DNA from 3 places in the Klebsiella sp. CSG-1 genome. Region 1 is predicted to be linked to each of the others. Evidence: predicted binding sites of a transcription regulator. Region 1 holds the regulator's gene; each other region holds the start of a gene.
The links. Region 1 encodes ArgR, which controls arginine synthesis, uptake and breakdown. Its sites were predicted from a motif close to ANTGAATAAAAATACANT; they were not measured.
Positions count from the first base shown of each region.

Region 2: a site for ArgR is predicted at 5,041-5,058, ahead of argA (amino-acid N-acetyltransferase). Genes of this name have one in related genera too.
Region 3: a site for ArgR is predicted at 4,453-4,470, ahead of argC (N-acetyl-gamma-glutamyl-phosphate reductase). Genes of this name have one in related genera too.

Region 1 covers NZ_JBWNLD010000002.1:25,559-33,663, forward strand. The annotation lists gene aaeA (p-hydroxybenzoic acid efflux pump subunit AaeA) at 1-533, shown strand, start outside; gene aaeB (p-hydroxybenzoic acid efflux pump subunit AaeB) at 539-2,506, shown strand; gene AC007G_RS04620 (barstar family protein) at 2,668-2,943, shown strand; gene yhcN-B (DUF1471 family stress response protein YhcN-B) at 2,993-3,259, opposite strand; gene yhcN (peroxide/acid stress response protein YhcN) at 3,362-3,625, opposite strand; gene argR (transcriptional regulator ArgR) at 3,979-4,449, opposite strand; gene mdh (malate dehydrogenase) at 4,865-5,803, shown strand; gene degS (outer membrane-stress sensor serine endopeptidase DegS) at 5,857-6,915, opposite strand; gene degQ (serine endoprotease DegQ) at 7,003-8,105, opposite strand, start outside.
Region 2 covers NZ_JBWNLD010000002.1:487,302-495,406, forward strand. The annotation lists gene recB (exodeoxyribonuclease V subunit beta) at 1-1,678, shown strand, start outside; gene recD (exodeoxyribonuclease V subunit alpha) at 1,675-3,513, shown strand; gene argA (amino-acid N-acetyltransferase) at 3,676-5,007, opposite strand; gene amiC (N-acetylmuramoyl-L-alanine amidase AmiC) at 5,235-6,488, shown strand; gene cobD (threonine-phosphate decarboxylase CobD) at 6,503-7,588, shown strand; cobalamin riboswitch at 7,670-7,831, shown strand; gene cbiB (adenosylcobinamide-phosphate synthase CbiB) at 7,989-8,105, shown strand, end outside.
Region 3 covers NZ_JBWNLD010000012.1:6,895-14,999, forward strand. The annotation lists gene oxyR (DNA-binding transcriptional regulator OxyR) at 1-798, opposite strand, end outside; gene argH (argininosuccinate lyase) at 1,076-2,449, opposite strand; gene argB (acetylglutamate kinase) at 2,552-3,328, opposite strand; gene argC (N-acetyl-gamma-glutamyl-phosphate reductase) at 3,335-4,339, opposite strand; gene argE (acetylornithine deacetylase) at 4,518-5,669, shown strand; gene ppc (phosphoenolpyruvate carboxylase) at 5,924-8,105, shown strand, end outside.

The DNA of each region.
Region 1 (8,105 bases):
TGGAGCATCAGCTGGCAAAAGCGATGGCAACCCGCGATCTGGCGAAGCTCGATCTTGAACGCACGGTTATCCGCGCGCCGGCCGATGGCTGGGTGACCAACCTCAACGTATACAGCGGCGAATTTATTACCCGTGGCTCCACAGCCGTGGCGCTGGTTAAGCAAGACACCTTTTACGTGGTGGCCTACCTCGAAGAGACCAAACTGGAAGGGGTTCGTCAGGGCTACCGTGCGGAAATCACCCCGCTGGGAAGCAGCCGCTCGATTAAAGGTACGGTGGACAGCATTGCCGCCGGGGTGACCAACGCCAGCAGCAGCAGCGACGCTAAAGGGATGGCTTCCGTGGATTCTAACCTTGAGTGGGTTCGCCTGGCGCAGCGTGTGCCGGTCCGTATTCGACTCGATAAGCAGCAGGGCAATCTGTGGCCAGCGGGGACAACCGCGACGGTGGTGATTACCGGTAAAGAAGACCGCGATACGACCCAGGTGAACTTCTTCCAGAAACTGGCGATGCGCCTGCGTGAGTTTGGTTAATCGCCATGGGGATCTTCACCATTGCTCCCCGGCACCTCCGCTTCGCCATTAAATTAGCGTGTGCGGTGGTGCTGGCGTTATTCGTCGGCTTCCACTTTCAACTGGAAACCCCGCGCTGGGCGGTGCTGACGGCGGCTATTGTTGCCGCCGGTCCGGCATTCGCCGCCGGGGGAGAACCCTATTCTGGCGCCATCCGCTATCGCGGGATGCTGCGTATCGTCGGGACGTTTATCGGCTGTATTGCCGCGCTGGCGATAATCATTCTGATGATTCGCGCGCCGCTGCTGATGATGCTGGTGTGCTGTCTGTGGGCGGGTTTCTGCACCTGGATCTCCTCGCTGGTTCGCGTCGAAAACTCCTACGCGTGGGGGCTGGCAGGCTATACGGCGCTGATCATTATTATCACCATTCATACCGATCCGATGCTGGCGCCGCAGTTTGCCGTTGAGCGTTGCAGCGAGATTGTGGTGGGGATTGTCAGCGCCATCATGGCGGATCTGCTATTTTCCCCGCGCTCGATTAAGAAAGAGATCGATCTTGAGCTGGATAACCTGCTGGTAGAACAGTACCGCCTGATGCAACTTTGTGTGGCGCATGGCGACAGCGAGGTGGTCGACAAAGCATGGGGGGCGCTGGTACGCCGGACTAACGCCCTGGAAGGCATGCGCGGCAACCTGATTATGGAGTCGTCGCGGTGGGCAAAGGTTAACCGCCGCCTGAAGGCCATTAACACCATCTCCCTGACGCTGATTACTCAGGCCTGTGAAACCTATTTAATCCAGAATTCACGCCCGGAAATGGTGACCGATGATTATCGCGAGCTGTTTGCCGAGCCGGTTGACACCGTACAGGACGTCCACCGACAGCTGAAGAGAATGCGCCGCTTTCTGACCTGGAAAGGGGAGCACAACACGCCGGTGACGATCTACAGCTGGGTGGGGGCGGCGACGCGCTATCTGCTGTTGAAACGCGGCGTGGTCGGCAATACCAAAATCAGCCGGATTGAAGATGAAGTGCTGCAGGATGAAGTGGTGATCAAAGCGGGGTCCGCCGAGCGTCATCATGCGATGGTCAACTTCTGGCGCACCTCCATCTCCTGCATCCTCGGTACGTTGTTCTGGCTGTGGACCGGCTGGACCTCCGGCAGCGGGGCGATGGTGATGATCGCCGTGGTGACCGCGCTGGCGATGCGCCTACCGAACCCGCGGATGGTGGCGCTCGATTTCCTCTACGGGATGCTGGTAGCCCTGCCGCTGGGGGCGCTGTTTTTCCTCGTGATTATGCCCGCGACGCAGCAAAGCATGCTGTTGCTGTGCATCAGCCTGGCGGTGATGGCATTCTTCATTGGGATTGAAGTCCAGAAGCGCCGGCTGGGATCGATGGGGGCGTTGGCAGGCACCATCAATATTCTGGTGCTGGACAACCCAATGCAGTTTCAGTTCAGCCAGTTTCTCGATAGTGCGCTGGGACAAATCGTCGGCTGTTTCCTGGCGCTGATGGTGATTCTGCTGGTGCGGGATAACTCTCGGGAGCGTACCGGGCGCGTGCTGCTGAATCAGTTTGTTTCGGCGGCGGTCTCATCGCTGACCACCAACACCGCTCGTCGCAAAGAGAACCATCTTCCCGCGCTTTATCAGCAGCTGTTCTTACTGTTGAATAAGTTTCCCGATGACATTGCCCGTTTCCGCCTCGCATTGACGCTGATTATTGCCCATCAACGTTTGCGGGACGCTCCGGTACCGGTCAACGAAGATCTCTCGGCATTCCATCGCCAGCTGCGACGCACCGCGGACCATATGATATCCGCCAGCAACGATGATAAGCGGCGTCGCTATTTCGCCCGTCTGCTTGAAGAGCTGGACGTTTATCAGGAAAAACTGCAGGCCTGGGAGGCATCGCCGCAGGTGACCGAACCGGTCCGGCGGCTGGTGGAGATGTTGCGAAAATACCAGTACGCCTTCACCAATCACTAACTCCCTGAAACCGACGCTGAAGCGTCGGTTTTTTTATCACTATACTTAATCGTCGGGGATATTCGCGTTTCGTTCAGGGAAGCAGGGAAAGAACCCCGGCGCGTGCAAGTATGGGCAGTATTGGCGGGTGGCAATAGCGCGATGTTGACAGGGTGTGGGCGATGACTATCTATACATTTGATTTTGATGATATAGCCGATCAGCAGGATTTCTATCGTGAGTTTTCACAGAGCTTCTCGCTCAACCGCGAGCAGGTGAACAATCTGGACTCACTGTGGGAAGCCGTAACCGGCGGTCTGCTGCCGCTGCCGCTGGAGATTGAGTTTATTCACTTAAGCGATAAGCAGCGTCGGCGCTTTGGCGCCTTGATATTGCTGTTTGATGAAGCGGAAGAAGAGCTGGAAGGGGAGCTACGGTTTAACGCCAGGCAGGCATAAAAAAGCCCCCGACGGGCGGGGGCAAGTCGTCGGACAAGACGACGAGGGTTTATTTGTACAACTCAGCTGTAGCGTGCCAGCTATCGCCGGTACGGGCTTCAATAATACGGTAGCTGCTGGCGCCTTCTTTTTCGGCTTTAGCCGCCAGTTCATGGCGCATATCCATCGGGGCGCTGCCTACCTGAGAAACAGAGATGGTGCCCATCGACTGCAGGTTTTGAGCTTGTTCCGCGTTGACCTGATGTACGGCGGCACTCGCGCCGAAGGAGAGAACGGAAGCCAGGCCCAGGGATGCGATGATCATTGAACGTTTCATAATCTTTACTCCAACCATTTGTTGCAGCGGCGGGAGGCTTTATATGGGCCTGGGCCGCTGGAAATTATTCGTATTGAGTTCGTAACCGACAATCATTACGTCTTATTTATAAAGCTCTGCCGTAGCGTGCCAGTGGTCACCGGTACGGGCTTCGATGATGCGATAAGAAGATGCACCTTCTTCCTGAGCTTTTTTGTTCAGCATTTCATGCATATCCATCGGGGAAGAACTCACCGCGCCGACGGAAATGGTACCGATTGACTGACGGCCTTGTGCCTGATCGCTGTTGATAGAGTCAGCGGCGAAAGCGCCAAATGACAGAACAGACAGGATGCTTAGTGCAGCGACAGTTGTTTTGATTTTCATGATGTTCACCTCGTCGAATCTTATTATTGAGGGCTCTTCGTTTCGTGACCCTCATCACAAAATCAAGTATACACTAATCACCAAAAATATTAATACCCTGCTAATGGTTGTATGAGTAAATAATTACAAAGAATTGTCGTTTTTATAACATATAAGAATTAGAAATGTCATTTACTCGCCATTCAGGTTTGATATAGCGATTAAAATCATATAGATAGGGTGTTTTGATATTTTGTGCGCTTCCGGCGAGTTCATTCGGTAAAAGTATGTATAGAGGCCGAAAACCACACTAAATGTTAAAGAAATGCAATATTTTTGAAAAGACCCTCTGGTGGGAACCAGAGGGGAGGCTCTCAGAGTTCCTGTTCAAACAGAACGAGAATGGCGTCGTACAGATCTTTGACGGTGAAGCCTCTGGCCGGGGTCGTAAAGATGGTGTCATCGCCGGCAATGCTGCCGAGAATCCCTTCCGCTTTGCCGAGAGAGTCCAGCAGGCGAGCAATCAGCTGCGCTGCGCCCGGGCTGGTATGGATAACCACGACGGCATCGTTATAGTCGATATCCAACACGAGATTTTTCAGCGGGCTGGAGGTCGTCGGAACGCCAAGCTCGGCAGGCAGGCAATAGACCATCTCCATTTTGGCGTTACGGGTACGAACCGCGCCAAATTTTGTCAACATGCGGGAGACTTTCGATTGGTTGATATTATCGAAACCTTCTTCCTGCAGCGCCTGGACGATTTCACCTTGAGAGCTGAACTTTTCTTCTTTAAGCAGCAGTTTAAACGCTTTAACCAGTTCTTCTTGTTTTGCCGAACTTCGCATAAGTCACCCAAATTATGGTGGTAAAAACAACATCATTATGCATAGTAATGAATTTTTATGCAAATAATCCGCAGGGGGATAAAGTAAATAATGTTATGAAGGGGGCATATTTTAGCAAATAACCCTGCTAAGGAACATGCCTTCATCACAGCGCGTAAATCGCTGTAAAAGTAAACTAAATGTTATGAGAATGATGTTGTTTTGCCGAGTGAGCTGGGTGTATTGTAACCAACAGTCGATCCGGTACTACGTTTTGCTGGATGGTCAGTCTCAGGGATGAAAATGCGAAGCGGATGCATCGCTGCGCACCAGAACGCATTCTTCAACCATACTTATTGTAATTGTTCATCTTGTGAATTAAGGTCCAGGCGACGGAGTAACGAAAGACTATATTAACCATAATAAGGAGTTTAGGATGAAAGTTGCAGTCCTCGGCGCCGCTGGTGGAATCGGCCAGGCGCTTGCCCTACTACTTAAGACCCAACTGCCTTCAGGTTCAGAACTCTCGTTGTACGACATTGCTCCGGTCACGCCGGGCGTGGCGGTTGATCTTAGCCATATCCCTACCGATGTAAAAATCAAAGGTTTCTCCGGTGAAGACGCAACTCCGGCGCTTGTTGGGGCTGATGTGGTGCTGATTTCCGCTGGCGTAGCCCGTAAGCCAGGCATGGATCGCTCCGATTTATTTAACGTTAACGCTGGTATCGTGAAGAACCTGGTACAGCAGATAGCGAAAACCTGCCCGCAAGCCTGCATCGGTATCATTACTAACCCGGTGAACACGACGGTGGCTATTGCGGCAGAGGTGCTGAAAAAAGCGGGCGTGTACGATAAGAACAAACTGTTTGGCGTTACCACGCTGGACATCATCCGTTCAAATACCTTTGTGGCTGAGCTGAAAGGTAAATCCGCATCCGACGTTGAAGTGCCGGTTATTGGCGGCCACTCCGGCGTGACCATCCTGCCGTTATTGTCGCAGATTGCTGGCGAGAGCTTCAGTGAGCAAGAAGTTGCCGATCTGACTAAACGCATCCAGAACGCCGGCACCGAAGTCGTTGAAGCCAAAGCCGGTGGTGGTTCTGCCACGCTTTCTATGGGGCAAGCGGCCGCCCGCTTTGGTCTTTCCTTAGTGCGTGCGATGCAGGGCGAGAAAGGCGTGGTCGAATGCGCTTATGTTGAAGGCGATGGCCAGTACGCGCGTTTCTTCTCACAGCCGTTACTGCTGGGCAAAAACGGCATCGAAGAGCGTCAGTCGTTCGGTAAGCTCAGCGCCTTTGAGCAACAGGCGCTGGAAGGCATGCTCGATACGCTGAAGAAAGATATCGCCCTGGGCGAAGATTTCGTCAATAAATAAAATGGCGATGCGATAAAAAAACCGGAGCCGCGGCTCCGGTTTTTTTATGTCGGTCAGTTGGTCGCCGGATATTCCTGAACGGCGATATGCAGAGTGATTTTTTTGTCATCGCGCATGATAACCACCGGAATTTCGGAGCCTGGGCGGATTTCCGCGACCTGGTCCATGGTTTCGAGGGCGGAAACCGCCGGTTTGTCATTCACCGAAATGATCACGTCGTTGGCGCGGATACCGGCCTGAGCCGCCGGACCATCCGGAGCAACGTCATTAACCACAATCCCCTGCAGCTGATCGATGCCGCCGCCCTGAGCATGCAGCGGCGCAATCTCGCGGCCGCTAATACCGATATAACCGCGGATCACGCGGCCATCGCGGATCAGCTTATCCATGATCTTGGTTGCCAGCTGGAAGGGAATCGCAAAGCCGATCCCTTCCGGCGTTTCACCATCATTACTTTTATCAAATGACAGCGTGTTGATACCCATCAGTTCGCCCAGCGAGTTCACCAGCGCGCCACCGGAGTTGCCGTGGTTGATTGATGCATCGGTTTGCAGGAAATTTTGCCGTCCGGTAGGGTTCAGGCCGATACGACCGGTAGCGCTGATAATCCCTTGAGTAATCGTCTGACCGAGGTTGTAAGGGTTACCAATCGCAAGGACGACATCGCCGATATGCGGCACTCGTTTCGGGTTGATAGGGATGACCGGCAGGCCGGCATTGGCGTTAATTTTTAATACCGCCAGGTCAGTCAGGGTGTCAGAGCCAACCAGTAACGCTTCAAAAACACGACCATCCTGCAGGGCGACAATAATCTGATCCGCATCATTAATGACGTGTTTGTTGGTCAGGATGTAACCACGCTGGTCCATGATAACGCCGGAGCCCAGAGTCAGCTGATTATGGCTGGTACCGTTCAGCGCGCGATTATAGACGTTGACCACCGCAGGGGCAGCGCGGCGAACGGCAGAATTATAGCTGGCGGGCGACTCGTCCGCGCTATCGTACTGGGTTGTTGTCGACAGATGCCATTGACGCAGCGAAGGCATTACGGCCAGAAGCAGGCCTCCGACGATCAAACCAATGAGTACAGAACGTAAAAACTTTCCAGGCATGATACCGGTATCGTTGATGGATGGACATGCGCAGCATAACACGAGTTATCCGGACATCGCACTGCGGGCGATGTCCGGAAATGCGTGTTATCGCAGCAGCAGATAGATGCTTTCGTTACCGCGAATGACGTTCAGGGCGATGACCGCCGGCTTGCTCTCCAGCACTTTACGTAGTTCGGCAATAGAGCGCACGCGCTCGCGGTTCAGGCCGATAATAATATCGTCCTTGTGCAGGCCAACCTGCGCCGCCGGGCTTCCTTTATCGACGTTGTCGACGGCGACGCCTTTAGTGCCGTCTTTCATCTGACCGTCGCTCAGCGATGCCCCCTGAAGCGCAGGGATGATGAGATCGGCGCTGGCGGTAGACGAGGTGCTCTTATCCAGAGTGACTTCGACATCCAGCGGTTTCCCGTCGCGCAGCAGGCCCAGCTTCACTTTGGTGCCCGGCTCGGTCGTGGCAATTCGCGAACGCAGCTCGGCAAAGCTGCTCAGCGGTTTACCGTTCATGCTGACAATCACGTCGCCGGACTTAATCCCGGCTTTCGCCGAACCTGAATTCGGTAAGACTTCGCTGACGAAGGCCCCGCGCTGAGCGTCGATATTCATCGCTTTAGCAATATCCGCGCTCATTTCCATGCCCTTAATTCCCAGCAGGCCGCGTTTGATTTCGCCAAACTGGATCAGCTGTTGAGCGAGGGTTTGCGCCATATTACTCGGAATGGCAAAGCCAATGCCGACGCTGCCGCCGCCTGGCGCCAGAATCGCGGTGTTGATACCAATCAACTCGCCGTTCAGGTTCAGCAGCGCGCCGCCGGAATTACCTCGGTTAATAGAGGCATCGGTCTGGATAAAGTTCTCCAGCCCTTCAAGGTTCAGACCGCTGCGACCGAGTGCGGAAATAATGCCGGATGTGGCGGTCTGCCCGAGGCCAAATGGATTACCGACGGCCACGGCGAAATCGCCAACGCGAAGTTTATCGGAATCGGCGATCGCGATTTGCGTCAGATGGCTGGGGTTTTGTAATTGCAGCAGGGCGATATCGCTCTGATCGTCGCTGCCGACCAGCTTCGCATCAAATTCGCGCCCATCGTTGAGCTGAACACTGATTTTCTGTGCCTGGCTGATCACGTGATTATTAGTTAATACATAGCCTTTGGCGGCATCGATGATTACCCCGGAGCCCAGGCCTT
Region 2 (8,105 bases), 460 kb from region 1:
GAATGCGCTGGATATTGAACGCCTCAATCAGGATGAACGAGCGTGGGACGCGCTGGTTGAAGAGTTCAGCATCTACCGGCAAATCTGGCGCCAGCGCGGGGTGATGCCGATGCTGCGTGCGCTGATGAGCGCGCGGCAGATTGCGGAAAATCTGCTGGTGACGGTCGGCGGTGAACGCCGTTTAACCGACATCCTGCATATCAGCGAACTGCTGCAGGAGGCAGCCAGCCAGCTGGAAAGCGAACATGCGCTGGTGCGCTGGCTGACGCAGCATATCGCCGAACCGGACAGCAATGCGTCCAGTCAGCAGATGCGCCTGGAAAGCGATAAGCACCTGGTGCAAATCGTCACCGTCCACAAATCGAAGGGGCTGGAATACCCGCTGGTCTGGCTGCCGTTTATTGCTCGTTTCCGCAAACAGGATCAGGCGTTTTATCACGATCGCGACTCGTTTGCCGCGGTGCTCGATCTTGGTCAGGATGAGGGCAGTCTGGAGCTGGCGGAAGCGGAGCGCCTGGCGGAAGATTTGCGCCTGCTGTACGTCGCGCTGACCCGCGCGGTCTGGCACTGTAGCCTCGGCGTGGCCCCGTTGAGTACCCGACGCAGCGACAAACCCGGCGCCAGCGATTTTCATCACAGCGCGCTCGGGCGTCTGCTACAGGGCGGCGAAGCCATGGATGCCGCTGGGCTGGCCGCGCGTTTGCAGGCCTTCTGCGGCGAGGATATCGCGCTGCAAATGCCTACCGCTCCGGATGCAACGCCCTGGCAGGCGCCGCAGGAAACGCTGCCGCCGCTGTCCGCCAGGAGCCTTGTGCGTCAGGTTAGCGATGACTGGCGGGTGACCAGCTATTCCGGATTACAGCAGCATGGTCAGAGCGCGGCTCAGGACCTGTTGCCGCGCCTTGACGTTGATGCCGCCGGCGTCGGTGACGTCGCCGCGGAGCCGCAGCTTACGCCGCATCAGTTTCCGCGCGGCGCATCGCCGGGGACATTCCTGCATAGCCTGTTTGAAGATCTCGATTTTACCCAACCGGTCCCGGCTGACTGGATGGCGGAAAAACTGCAGTCCGGCGGCTTCGGCGAGCAGTGGACGCCGGTGCTGACGCAGTGGCTGGATGATGTGCTACGTACTCCGTTGCCGGGGGCCGGGATCGCGCTGAACCAACTTTCCACGAATGATAAGCAGGTCGAAATGGCCTTCTATTTGCCTATCGAACGCCCGCTGGAACCGCTGCGTCTGGATGCGCTGATTCGCCGCTACGATCCGCTCTCCGTGGATTGCCCGCCCCTCGACTTCCGCCAGGTTCGCGGGATGTTAAAAGGCTTTATTGACCTCGTTTTCCGCCATAACGGCCGATATTACCTGCTGGATTATAAATCGAACTGGCTGGGAGCGGACCGCGAGGCCTATACCCGACAGGCGATGGAACAGGCGATGCGGGCGCACCGCTACGATCTGCAGTACCAGCTCTATAGTCTGGCGCTGCACCGCTACCTGCGTCACCGCATTGCGGACTACGACTACGAACGCCATTTTGGCGGCGTGATTTATCTCTTTTTACGCGGCATGGACGGGCAGAGCGGCGAGCAGGGCATTTTCACTACCCGTCCCGTGCAGCCGCTGATTGACGGTCTCGATGCGCTGTTTGCCGGAGACGTCCTGGAGGTTCTGTCATGACGATGGATGAACTGCTGCTGGAAGCGGCCAGTCAGCGCCTGCTGCGCCCGTTAGATGTCCAGTTTGCCCTGATGGTGGCGCAAGAGGCGCATCCGGCGGTGAAGCTGGCGGCGGCGGTGCTCAGCCGTGATGCTGGCGAGGGGCACGTTTGTCTGCCGATATCGCGTCTGCGGACGGACGAGTTTCTGAGCGGTAAAACCAATGAACTGCGTGAACAGCTGCTGGCCCAGGCGGGCGTACCCGATGACTGGTCTGCGCTTTTGCTTGCTTCGGAAGCCGTCAGCGACGGCGAACGTCCGACGCCGATCGTCCTGTGCGGCGACCGACTCTATCTCAACCGGATGTGGCGTAATGAACTGACCGTTGCCCGCTTCTTCAACGAAGCTAACCAGGTTGTGGACGTTGATGAGGCCCTGCTGGCGCAAACGCTGGACGCTCTTTTCCCCGCCAGCGATGAGATCGACTGGCAAAAGGTTGCCGCCGCAGTGGCGTTGACCCGTCGTATTTCGGTGATTTCCGGCGGTCCCGGCACCGGGAAAACCACCACCGTCGCCAGGCTGCTGGCGGCGTTGATTCAGACAACCCGGCAACCGCGCTGCCGCATCCGACTGGCGGCGCCGACCGGGAAAGCGGCGGCACGATTGACGGAATCGTTGGGCGAGGCGCTGCGTCGCCTGCCGCTAACCGATGAGCAGAAGGCGCTGTTACCTACCGAAGCCAGCACGCTGCATCGTCTGCTGGGCGCTCAGCCCGGTAGCCAACGGATGCGCTACCACGCCGGCAATCCGCTGCATCTCGATGTGCTGGTGGTGGATGAAGCTTCAATGATTGACCTGCCGATGATGGCGCGGCTGATTGATGCCCTGCCGGAACACGGGCGGGTTATTTTCCTCGGCGACCGCGATCAGCTGGCGTCGGTGGAGGCCGGAGCGGTACTCGGGGATATTTGTGCCTGGGTCAATGCCGGCTATACCGCCGGACGAGCGGCGCAGCTGGAGAGGTTGACCGGCCACCCGGTACCGGCGGGCGAAAGTGATGTTGCCGGCGCGCTGCGCGACAGCCTGTGCCTGCTGCAAAAAAGCTATCGTTTTGGCAGTCATTCCGGCATCGGTAGCCTGGCTCGCGCCGTGAACAACGGCGATCGCCACGGCGTCAGAGCGACGTTGCGCCAGGCCTTCGAGGATATTGTGCTGCATCCGCTGAGTACGACTGAAGAATATGAAGCCATGCTAGAGCAGTCGCAGGCGGGGTACGGTCGCTATTTGCAGCTACTGCGCGAGCGGGCCGAGCCGGAGGCCCTGATCGCCGCCTTTGGTGAATTTCAGCTACTGTGCGCCCTGCGCGACGGCCCATACGGCGTCAGCGGGGTGAATGAACAGCTGGAGCAGATGCTTAACCGTCGGCGGGCGATAACGCTGCCGAGGCATTCCCGCTGGTATGAAGGGCGTCCGGTGATGATTTCGCGCAACGACAGCGCGCTGGGGCTGTTTAACGGCGATATCGGTATTGCACTGGAGCGAGGAGAGGGGCTGCGCGTCTGGTTCCCGATGCCGGATGGCAGCATTAAATCGGTGCAGCCAAGTCGTTTGCCGGAGCACGACACCGCCTGGGCGATGACGGTGCATAAATCGCAGGGGTCAGAGTTTGACCATGCGGCGTTGATTCTGCCCGCCAAAATCGTACCGCTGGTCACCCGCGAGCTGGTCTATACCGCGATCACGCGGGCAAAACAGCGGCTATCGATTTATGCCGATGAACAGGTGCTAACCCAGTCCATTGTCGCCCGTACCGAGCGGCGCAGCGGGCTGGCGGACATCTTCGCCAGCGGCGCGTAATCTCAACCTTCCTCTGCCCGCCGGGGATTGCCGACTCAAGCGTCAGCGTTTTCCCCGGCTGGCGCTGTGCTTAGCCGGGCTACATGTGGGATGCGCTGACTCAGGGGGGCAGAGGAGGGGCGCCCGGATAAGGCGTTTACGCCGTTATCCGGGGCGGTGACATCAGCCGAGGTCGGCCATCATCACTTTGGAACGACGCTGGTAGTTGTACATCTCTTTCTTACTTTCCGGCAGCAGATCGATATCGACCGGCGTAAAGCCGCGCTCCTGGAACCAGTGAATACTGCGGGTGGTCAGGACAAACAATTTGCTCAATCCCATCTGCTTCGCCTGGGTGGCGATGCGGTTCAGCAGCACTTCACCGCGCGATGAGCTGCGATAGTCCGGATGCACCGCGACGCAGGCCATTTCGCCGATTTTCTCTTCCGGGAACGGATAGAGCGCGGCGCAGGCAATCGTGGTGTTATCGCGCTGAATAATTGTGAATTTATCGATTTCCATCTCCAGCTGTTCGCGGGAGCGGCGCACCAGAATGCCCTGTTGCTCCAGTGGGCTAATCAGCTCAAGAATACCGCCGATATCGTTAATGGTGGCGCGGCGAATCTGCTCGGCGCTTTCCATGACGATCTGGGTGCCGATACCGTCGCGAGAGAACAGCTCCTGCAGCAGCGCCCCGTCTTCCTGATAGCTGATCAGGTGGCAACGACGCACGCCGCTGCGGCAGGCCTTGACGGCACCGCGCAGAAAACGCACTGTGCCGGAGTTGTAATCCTCTTCCGCCTCCAGCTCTTCCACACGCGCCTGAGCTTCGTTGGGGAACAGTTCGGAAACAATCACCCCATCCTGGTTGTAAACCCCTTGCGAAGAGCAGAAGCCGATCATCTTTTCCGCCTTCAGCTTCACGGCCAGCTGGGTGGCAATCTCTTCCGAGGTCAGATTGAAGCTTTCGCCGGTGACGGAAACGGCAACCGGACCCATCAGCACGATAGCGCCGTTATCCAGCTGGCGATGGATCGCCTCTTCATCAATACGGCGGATGCGTCCGCTATGGCAATAATCCACGCCGTCGTCGACGCCCAGCGGCTGAGCGATAATAAAGTTGCCGCTCACCACGTTGATATGGGCGCCCTGCAGCGGGGTGTTATTCAGGCTCATTGACAGACGCGCGGTAATTTCCAGCTGCAGCATGCCCGCAGCCTGTTTCACCAGCTCGAGGGTTTTGGCGTCGGTGACGCGGGTCTGTTTATGGTAAACCGGTTCGTGGTGATGCTCTGCCAGATTGGCATCAATCTGCGGACGCGCGCCATAGACCACCACCAGGCGGATGCCCAGGCTATGTAAAAGGCCAATGTCATTGACAATACTGGAGAAATTCTCATGCTCAATTGCTTCGCCGCCGAGCATGATGACAAACGTTTTTCCCCGATGAGCGTTAATATAGGGGACAGAATGGCGGAATCCTTCTACCAGTTCGGTGCGACGCTCCTTCACCATGACTCAACCCTCAATGCATGATTATTCGTAATTAGTGTATTTTTATTCTGTTTCGTGGTTAAACGCAAGTCTAAATTTGCGACGAAACTGATAAAAATCTGTGATCAAATGCGTGTTGCCTAAGATTGTTTACCCTTTTATTGATGACAGGTTATGCAGCTTTCGTTAAAGTTTCCGGTCAATCTGTCTGTTTTGAGTACCAATACGTTTTATTGCTTGGGAGTGGCATGCCGGGATACAAGTCAGGATTAAGCCGTCGTCGTTTTTTACAGGGGGCGGGCGCAATGTGGTTAATGAGCGTCAGCCCGCTGGGTTTAGCGGCCGCCGCGCAGGTCGTCGCCGTACGCGTCTGGCCGTCGTCAACCTATACGCGCGTTACGGTAGAATCCAGTCATGTGCTGAAATATCGGCAGTTTGCGTTGAGCAATCCGGAACGGCTGGTGGTCGATCTGGAAGGCGTCAATCTTAACTCCGTGCTAAAAGGCATGGGGGCGAGTATTCGCGATGATGACCCTTATATTAAGTCCGCGCGCGTCGGCCAGTTTGATCCGCAAACCGTGCGCATGGTCTTTGAACTCAAGCAGAACATCAAACCGCAGCTCTTTGCCCTGGCGCCGGTGGCCGGCTTTAAGGAACGTCTGGTGATGGATCTCTATCCTTCGACCGCCACCGATGTTCAGGATCCGCTGCTGGCGTTACTGGAAGATTACAACAAGGGCGATCTCGAACGTCAGGTCCCTCCTGCAGAAAGCGGGCCGAAGCCGGGTAAAGCCGGGCGCGACCGACCTATTGTGATCATGCTCGATCCGGGCCACGGCGGTGAAGACTCCGGCGCGATCGGCAAATACCATACCCGTGAGAAAGATGTGGTGCTGCAGATTGCCCGGCGGCTACGGGCGCTCATCGAAAAAGAGGGCAACATGCGGGCCTACATGACCCGCAATGAAGATGTCTTCATTCCGCTGAAGGTTCGCGTGGCCAAAGCGCAAAAGCAGCGCGCCGATCTGTTCGTGTCGATTCACGCCGATGCCTTCACCAGCCGACAGCCGCGAGGCTCATCGGTATTTGCCCTGTCGACCAAAGGCGCCACCAGTACCGCCGCAAAATTCCTCGCGCAGACCCAGAACGCCTCTGACCTGATCGGGGGCGTCAGCAAGAGCGGCGATCGCTATGTCGACCATACGATGTTCGATATGGTGCAGTCGCTGACCATCGCCGACAGCCTGAAGTTTGGTAAAGCGGTGCTGCAAAAAATGGGCAGAATCAATAATCTGCATAAAAATCAGGTGGAGCAGGCGGGCTTTGCGGTGCTGAAGGCGCCGGATATTCCGTCGATCCTGGTGGAGACGGCGTTTATCAGTAACGTAGAAGAAGAGCGTAAGCTGAAAACGGCGACCTTCCAGCAGCAGGTGGCTGAGTCGATTCTGGCGGGGATTAAAGCCTACTTCGCCGATGGCGCCACGCTGGCAAGGCGCGGATAATACGGGAGCGGGAGATGGCGCTACTGAAGAGCGCGCACGGCGGTAATACCCGGGAAGCCGCTGCGCTGCTGGGCATTGAGGCGCACCAGCTGCGGGATTTCAGCGCCAATATTAATCCTCTTGGCATGCCGGAAAGCGTCAGACGCGCGCTTATCGATAATCTGGCCCTGGCGGAGCGCTACCCTGACGTTGAATACCCGCAGTTGCACCTTGCGCTGGCGGAACACCACCGTATTTCCGCATCGTGGATCCTGGCAGGCAATGGCGAAACCGAATCCATTTTTACGCTCGTTCACGGGCTAAAGCCGCGCACGGCGATGGTGGTGAAACCCGGTTTTGCAGAATATCGCCGCGCGCTGCAGACGGTCGATTGCACTATCCTCGAGTTCGCGCTGCGTGAAGAGGATGGCTGGCAGTTGACCGACGCGATTCTCGAGGCGCTGACGCCAGAGCTGGACTGTTTGTTCCTCTGTACACCCAATAATCCGACCGGCCTGCTGCCGGAGCGCCCGCTGCTTGAGGCGATTGCCGCCCACTGCCGGGACGCCGGTATCGCGCTGATTCTTGATGAAGCGTTTATCGATTTCATTCCTGACCAGCCGGGATTTATCCCCTTTCTGCAAAACAATCCGCATATCTGGGTGCTTCGCTCGCTGACCAAATTTTACGCCATTCCCGGCCTGCGTCTGGGCTACCTGGTTAACAGCGATGAACGGGCGGTGGCCCGACTGCGCGAGAAACAAATGCCGTGGTCGATCAACGCGTTTGCCGCTCTGGCGGGGGAAATAGCGCTTAAGGATCGCGCCTATCAGCAGGCCACCTGGCGATGGCTGGCGCAGGAGGGAAGCCGGTTCTATCAGGCCCTCCGTCAGCTTCCCGGCCTGAGCGTCTATCCGGGGCGGGCGAACTATCTCTTTTTACGTTGCCATCTCCCGGAGCTCGATCTGCAGCAGGCGTTGCTGCAGCAGCATATCTTGATTCGCAGCTGCGCTAACTATCCGGGACTGGGAAACGGTTATTACCGCGTAGCGATTCGCAGCCCTGAGGAGAATCAACTGCTGCTTACGGCGCTCTGCGCTATCCTTGCCGCTCCCCTCTGACTGCAAGCGACCGGCTTCTCCGTATGGCATAATAGGCCGCCTGTTGCTTCAGATACCCGGTCTGACGAGCGTCCGGATGCAGCCGCAGGATAACCAACAGGTGCAAGGGAAGGGGGTGAAACGCCTCCGCAGCCCCCGCTGCTGTGATGCTGACGACCCCGTAAATACCACCGGCCGCGAATCCGGGAAGGGCGGGCGAGGATGACGCTAAGCCAGAAAACCTGCCTGTCGGTCATTACCAACAACTTCGGTGGGAAGTGGGTTGCTCAGATGCGTGCCGTCGCAAGACGGCGTCAGGCGCACCTTTACACCCCGACCACCCTGAACAGGAACAGGGTATGGCGGTACGACTCCATTCATCCATTGCCGCCCGCTGGCGGGCGGCAACGAGGCCCGGGCAATGACGTTACTTGCCTGGTGCGTGGCCTGGATTCTCGATTTTTTCATCGGCGACCCGCCGCGCTGGCCGCATCCGGTACGCTGGATCGGCAATCTCATCACCTTGACTCAACGTATC
Region 3 (8,105 bases), on a different contig from region 1:
TCGTCTCGGTTCCGGCTTAATGCACGGAATATAGACCACGCCATCGCGTTTTCTCTCCTGCGGCACCGCTAACGCCGGCAGCAGCGTGATACCGCTACCTGCGGCCACCATGTTGCGCAGCGTTTCGAGGCTGGTCGCGCGGAAATGCGTATCTTCATCCGCACCGGCCTCAAAACAGAACCCCATCGCCTGATCGCGCAGGCAGTGGCCATCTTCCAGCATCAGCAGTTTTTCCCCGGCCAAATCGGACATCGGCACGCGATCGCGATTTGCCCACGGATGATCTTGGTAGATTGCCAGCATCATCGGCTCGTCAAACAGCGGTACCTCGATAAAGGCCTCGCTCTCTTTCACCAGCGCGAGGATCGCGCAGTCAAGCTTGCCGCTGTCCAGTTGAGCCAGCAGCTGATGCGTTTGGGCTTCATGCAGGTACATTTCCAGCTTTGGAAACGTCTGGTGTAGCATCGGTATGATTTGTGGCAACAGGTAAGGGCCAATGGTCGGAATCAGGCCAATATGCAGCGGCCCGGACATGGTCTCACCCTGTTGACTTGCCATTTCCTTGAGCACTTTGACTTCGCGTAACACGGTACGCGCCTGATCCACCAGCAACAGTCCGGCCTGGGTAAACAGCACCTTACGGCTGGTGCGCTCCAGCAACATGACCCCAAGTTCATCCTCCAGCTTACGGATTTGTCCGCTAAGCGTGGGTTGGCTGACGTGGCAGGAGTCCGCCGCGCGCCGGAAGTGGCGGTGCTCGGCTAGCGCAACCAGGTATTCAAGATCGCGAATATTCATTATTCATCCTCCGTCGCCATGATAGTTCATGGCGATAGATAGCATAGCAACGAACGATTATCCCTATCAAGTTTTCTGTTCAATAATAAACCCAGAAACGAGGCGAAAGTCAGAAAATCACGACATTGCCTCAGCATATTCCCTGACCAGATAACTAAAGCCAACGTGAACTTTTGCGGACCTTGTGTCCGCTTTTTTTTTGCATAAAAAAGCCCGGACATAGCCCGAGCCTCTTTTCTCACTCATCCCGCTGGAATCATCCAGGGGCGGCGAGGATTTACACCAGACGCTGTTTCGCGTCAGCAATCGCCTGGGCAACCTGCTTCGGCGAAACGCCGCCTTTTGCCGAGCGCTTATCCAGACAAGATTGCAGCGACAGAATCGGATAGACATCGTCGGCAATCACGCCGCTAAACTTCTGCAGGTCGGCCAGCGCCAGATCTTCCAGCGGTTTGCCCTGGGCAATCGCTTCAACAACCGCTTCCCCGACAATATGGTGCGCTTCACGGAACGGCACCCCTTTCGCAACCAGATAATCCGCCAGTTCGGTCGCATTCGCGTAGCCCTGCTGCGCCGCCTCTTCGCAACGCGGACGCTTGACCTGAATGCCATCCAGCACCAGCGCCGCCATATGCAGGCAATCAAGCCAGGTATCGAGCGCGTCGAACAGCCCTTCTTTATCTTCCTGCATATCTTTATTGTAGGCCAGCGGCAGACCTTTCAGAGTCATCATCATCCCGGTCAGGGCGCCCTGAACGCGGCCACATTTTCCGCGGATAAGTTCGAGCGCATCCGGGTTCTTTTTCTGCGGCATCAGCGAGGAACCGGAGGTGACGCGATCGGATAACTCAATAAAACCGGCTTCGCCCGTATTAAAGAAAATCAGATCTTCGGCGAAACGTGACAGGTGAACCATGCCAATCGACGCATCGGAGAGCAGCTCCAGTACGTGGTCACGGTCAGAAACGCTGTCCAGGCTATTGCGGGTCGCCGACGCAAAGCCCAGCCAGTCGGCCAGCTGCTCGCGATCGATATCATAGGCGGTACCCGCCAGCGCACCGCAGCCCAGAGGACTGACGTCCAGACGCTTGAGGGTATCCTGCAGGCGGCTTTCATCGCGCGCCAGCATCTCAACGTAGGCCAGGCACCAGTGGGCGAACGTCACCGGCTGCGCACGCTGCAGGTGGGTATAACCCGGCATAACGGCATCCTGGTTGTTCTGCGCCGTATCCACCAGCGCGCTTTGCAGCTGGCGGTTCGCAGAAAGCAGCTCCGCGACGGTATCTTTACACCACAGCTTCAGGTCGGTTGCGACCTGATCGTTACGGCTACGACCGGTATGCAATTTTTTACCCAGCTGGCCCACTTTGTCGATCAGTTTACCTTCCACCCAACTGTGGATATCTTCCGCATCGCTTGCAAGAATTTGCTGCGGATTTACCCGCACCTCTTCCAGCAGCACGCTTAATGCCTCTTCCAGCTGCTGCTGCTCAGCGGCACTCAGAACGCCCACCGTCACCAGCGCTTTAGACCAGGCGACAGAGCCAACGATATCCTGCTCCGCCAGACGATAGTCAAAGCGCAAAGAGTCGTTGAACTGCTTGAACCGCTGATCTGCTGCCTGAGTAAAACGCCCGCCCCAAAGTGCCATAACCATTTCCTTAAATTCGTTTAGTTCTGCCGGGTGACGCTTCGCTAACCCGACCTACAGTCTTGTAGGCCCGGCAAGCAATACGCCGCCGGGCATGAAATATTAAGCCAGAATACGCGTGCCGATAGGCGTGCCATTAAACAATGCCGGCAGCTGTTCCGCGTGGCGCCAGGAGGCGATATCCACCGGACGGCCCAGCGTCCGCGCCGCATCCAGCGCGGCATTCACCTTGACGATCATGCCATCAGTGATAATGCCTTGTTCGATCAGCTGCTCCGCCTTCGCCGCGGTCATTTCCGCGATGCGCTGGCCTTTACCATCGAGAATACCGCTGACATCGGAAAGCAGAATCAGATCCGCGCCAAGGGTCGCCGCCAGCGCAGTGGCCGCCTGGTCAGCGTTCACGTTCATCAGTTGCCCTTCATCGGTCACGCCGATCGAACTGACCACCGGCAGGTAGCCGCCCGCCAGCAGCGTGTTAATCAGCGCCGGCGATCCCGGCTGCGCCAGGCCAACGTGGCCCAGCTCTTCATCAAGCTGAGTGACCTTCACACTGTCACCATCGCCAAGGAACAGGCCAACGGACGCAATATGGTGTTTCTTCGCCCATGCCAGCAGCGTCTTATTCGCAGTTCCCGCCAGCGCACCGGTAATAATGTCGATCTGATCCGCAGGCGTCACCCGCAGACCGTTTTTCTTGTTCACCGGCAGGTTGAGTTGCTTCATCAGCTCATCCACCACACAGCCGCCGCCGTGCACAATAACCAGCGGGCGATGATGCGTTTCACGATAATTGACCAGCGCGGTAAACAGACGCTCCAGCGCTTCTTCGCTGTCGAGTAAAACGCCGCCGAGTTTGATAATTAATGGGTTCATCATCACACCTTAAATAAGAGACTGCGTTTCAGCGAAGCCGAAACGAATATTCGCGCACTGGACTGCCTGCGCCGCCGCGCCTTTCAGCAGGTTATCTTCCGCCGCCACCACGATAATATGCTGGTCCTGAACCGCAAAACCGATATCACAGAATGGCAGACCTACGACGTTTTTCAATGCGGGCACGCCTTTATCGTATAAACGTACCAATGGCTTATCGGCATACGCCTGCTGGAACACTCCGGCAACCTGCTCTTTGCTGACGCCTGGCTTCAGGCGGCAGGTAATGGTTTCCAGAATCCCACGTTTAAAGTTGCCGAGATGAGGCGTAAAAATCACCTCTGCGCCAAGATGGGTCGAGATTTCCGGGTGATGGCGATGGTTGAACACACCATACGGCTGCAGGCTGACTTCACAGAAGCTATTGCCGATGGCCGCTTTACGACCCGCACCGCTGACGCCGCTGGTCGCGTTGATCACCGGCCACTGGCTAAGATCCAGCAGGTCCGCATCGATCAGTGGCTTCAGCGACAGCTGAGCCGCTGTCGGATAGCAGCCCGGTACGGCGACCAGATTCGCCTCTTTCAGTTTGTCGACGCTCCACTCTGCCAGGCCATACACCGCCTGCTCAAGCAGGGCCGGATGCTGATGAGTAAAGCCGTAATATTTTTCGTAGAACGCAGCGTCGTTTACGCGGAAGGCGCCGGATAAGTCGAATACCACGCAGCCTGCGGCAAGGAACTGCGGCGCCAGGTCGTGGCTCACTTCATGGGCGGTAGCGAGGAAGACGACATCCACCCCGGCGCTAAATTCGCTGATATCTGACATCGGCTGCAGCGGTAAATCCACAATGCCTTTCAGCTGCGGATGCAAATCGGAAATGAATTTCCCTGCATCATTACTTTGCGCGGAGACCGTCAAAGCGGTTATGGTCATATGAGGATGGCGATTTACATAGGTCACTAGCTCTGCGCCGGCATAACCGCTGGCACCCACAATCAGCGTCTTCAACATCGGGGCTCTTCACCTTCTTACGTCATATTTGTCCAGGAAGCATTTCTCTTCCTCACCCTGTTAAGCCGTAAGCACTTTCCCTACACTTTATGGGTTTTCTTACGCTCAACGATAATGTATTTTTATTCACTAATACTGCATGAATATTGATACTATCATGACCCGAGGTGTGTCAACAATGAAAAACAACTTACCACCCTTTATCGAGATTTACCGCGCATTGATCGCCACACCTTCTATCAGCGCAACCGAAGAGGCGCTGGATCAAAGTAATGAGACTTTAATCAATTTACTCGCTGGCTGGTTCCGCGAAATTGGCTTCAATGTCGAAGTGCAGCCGGTGCCGGATACGCGCAACAAATTCAATATGCTGGCCAGCACCGGCCACGGCGCTGGCGGCCTGCTCCTCGCCGGACATACGGATACCGTTCCTTTTGATGACGGCCGCTGGACCCGCGATCCTTTCACCCTCACCGAGCACGAAAACAAGCTGTACGGCCTCGGCACCGCCGACATGAAAGGCTTTTTTGCCTTTATTCTTGATGCCCTGCGCGATGTCGATGTCAGTCAGCTGAAAAAACCGCTCTACATCCTGGCTACCGCCGATGAAGAGACCAGCATGGCCGGCGCCCGTTACTTTGCCGAAACGACCCTGTTGCGCCCGGATTGCGCCATCATCGGTGAACCCACCTCACTGCAGCCGGTACGCGCGCACAAAGGCCATATGTCCAACGCCATCCGTATCCAGGGGCAGTCCGGCCACTCCAGCGATCCGGCGCGCGGCGTCAACGCTATTGAGCTGATGCACGATGCCATTGGTCGCATCATGCAGCTGCGCGACTCGCTGAAAGAGCGCTATCACTACGATGCTTTCACCGTACCGTATCCGACGCTCAACCTCGGGGCTATCCATGGCGGCGACGCCTCAAACCGCATCTGCGCCTGCTGCGAGCTGCATATGGATATTCGCCCGCTTCCGGGCATGACGCTCAACGATCTCAACGGACTGCTGGATGAAGCGCTGGCACCGGTTAGCGAGCGCTGGCCGGGTCGCCTGACCGTCTCCGAGCTGCATCCGCCGATTCCGGGCTACGAATGCCCGCCGGACCACCGGCTGGTTCAGGTTGTTGAAAAGCTCCTCGGCGCACAAACTGAAGTCGTGAACTACTGCACCGAAGCGCCGTTTATCCAGACGCTCTGCCCGACGCTGGTTTTAGGTCCTGGCTCCATTAACCAGGCCCACCAGCCGGATGAATATCTGGAAACCCGCTTTATCAAGCCGACCCGTGAGCTGATTACGCAGGTTGTCCACCATTTCTGCTGGCACTAAAGCCTGCGGATCCCGCCTCTTTTCCTGGGGCGGGACGGTGATTCTGGTCACATTTCCATAAGCAACGCTTATCAAGCGACGTCTGAGTTAAATTTCGCAAATTGCCGCCATTTATTCGTTTGCTGAAGCGATTTCGCAACAATTGACGTGGGGGTTTTTACGTGGCTTTATAAAAGACGGCTGCTTATCCGCCGCTCAACGTTGCAGAGTGCCGGGTATAACAAAATAAAATGAGATGGGGTGTCTGGGGTAACATGAACGAACAATATTCCGCTTTGCGTAGTAATGTCAGTATGCTCGGTAAGGTGCTAGGCGATACCATCAAGGATGCACTGGGAGAGAACATTCTTGATCGTGTCGAAACTATCCGTAAATTGTCCAAGTCTTCTCGCGCCGGCAATGAAGCCAATCGCCAGGAATTGCTCACCACGCTGCAAAACTTGTCCAACGACGAGCTGCTGCCGGTCGCTCGCGCCTTCAGCCAGTTCCTGAACCTGGCGAATACGGCGGAGCAGTACCACAGTATTTCGCCAAACGGCGAAGCGGCCAGCAATCCGGAAGTGATTGCCCGCACCCTGAGAAAACTCAAAGACCAACCCCATCTCAACGAAGATACCATTAAAAAAGCGGTGGAGTCCCTGTCTCTGGAGCTGGTATTAACCGCTCACCCCACCGAGATCACCCGCCGTACGCTGATCCACAAAATGGTGGAAGTGAACAACTGCCTGAAGCAGCTTGATAATAAAGATATCGCGGATTACGAACACCATCAGCTGATGCGCCGTCTGCGCCAGCTGATCGCCCAGTCATGGCATACGGATGAAATCCGTAAGTACCGCCCGACCCCAGTTGATGAAGCGAAATGGGGGTTTGCCGTAGTTGAAAACAGCCTGTGGGAAGGGGTACCAAACTACCTGCGTGAGCTGAACGAACAGCTGGAAGAGAACCTCAACTATCAGCTGCCGGTTGACTTTGTACCGGTGCGCTTTACCTCCTGGATGGGCGGTGACCGCGACGGTAACCCGAATGTGACCGCCGATATCACCCGTCAGGTGCTGCTGCTGAGCCGCTGGAAAGCCACCGACCTGTTCCTGAAAGATATTCAGCTGTTGATTTCCGAACTGTCGATGGTCGAATGTACCGACGAACTGCGGGAGCTGGCCGGCGCGGAAGGCGCGCAGGAACCGTACCGTTATCTGATGAAAAAACTGCGTACCCAGCTGATGGAAACGCAGGCCTGGCTGGAAGCTCGCCTGAAAGGACAGAAGCTGCCGAAACCTGCCGGCCTGATTACCCAGAACGAACAGCTGTGGGAACCACTTTATGCCTGCTATAAGTCGCTGCAGTCCTGCGGCATGGGCATTATTGCCAACGGCGAACTGCTCGATACCCTGCGCCGCGTGAAATCGTTCGGCGTACCGCTCGTGCGTATCGATATTCGTCAGGAAAGCACCCGCCATACCGAAGCACTGGGAGAGATGACCCGTTATCTCGGTATCGGCGATTACGAAAGCTGGTCAGAAGCCGACAAACAGGCTTTCCTGATCCGCGAACTGAACTCCAAACGCCCGCTACTGCCACGTCAGTGGGAGCCGAGCAATGAAACCCGCGAAGTGCTCGACACCTGCCGGGTGATCGCCGAAGCGCCGCACGGATCCATCGCCGCTTACGTGATCTCCATGGCGAAAACGCCATCCGACGTGCTGGCAGTTCACCTGCTGCTGAAAGAGTCCGGTATTGGCTTCGCCCTGCCGGTTGCGCCGCTGTTTGAAACCCTGGACGATCTGAACAACGCCAATGACGTCATGACCCAGTTGCTGAACATCGACTGGTACCGCGGCTTTATTCAGGGCAAACAGATGGTCATGATTGGCTATTCCGACTCAGCGAAAGACGCCGGCGTGATGGCCGCCTCCTGGGCGCAGTATCAGGCACAGGACGCGTTGATCAAGACCTGCGAAAAAGCCGGTATTGAACTGACGCTGTTCCACGGACGCGGCGGCTCTATTGGTCGCGGCGGCGCCCCGGCGCACGCGGCGCTGCTTTCTCAGCCCCCGGGAAGCCTGAAAGGCGGCCTGCGCGTCACGGAACAAGGCGAGATGATTCGCTTTAAGTACGGTCTGCCGGAAGTCACCATCAGCAGTCTGTCGCTGTACACCAGCGCCGTGCTGGAGGCCAACCTGCTGCCGCCGCCGGAACCCAAACCGGAATGGCGTCACATCATGGCCGAGCTCTCCGACATTTCCTGTGAAATGTACCGCGGCTACGTGCGTGAAAATAAAGACTTTGTCCCTTATTTCCGCTCCGCGACGCCGGAGCAGGAACTGGGTAAACTGCCGCTCGGTTCGCGTCCGGCAAAACGTCGCGCTACCGGTGGCGTCGAGTCCCTGCGCGCCATTCCATGGATTTTCGCCTGGACCCAGAACCGTCTGATGT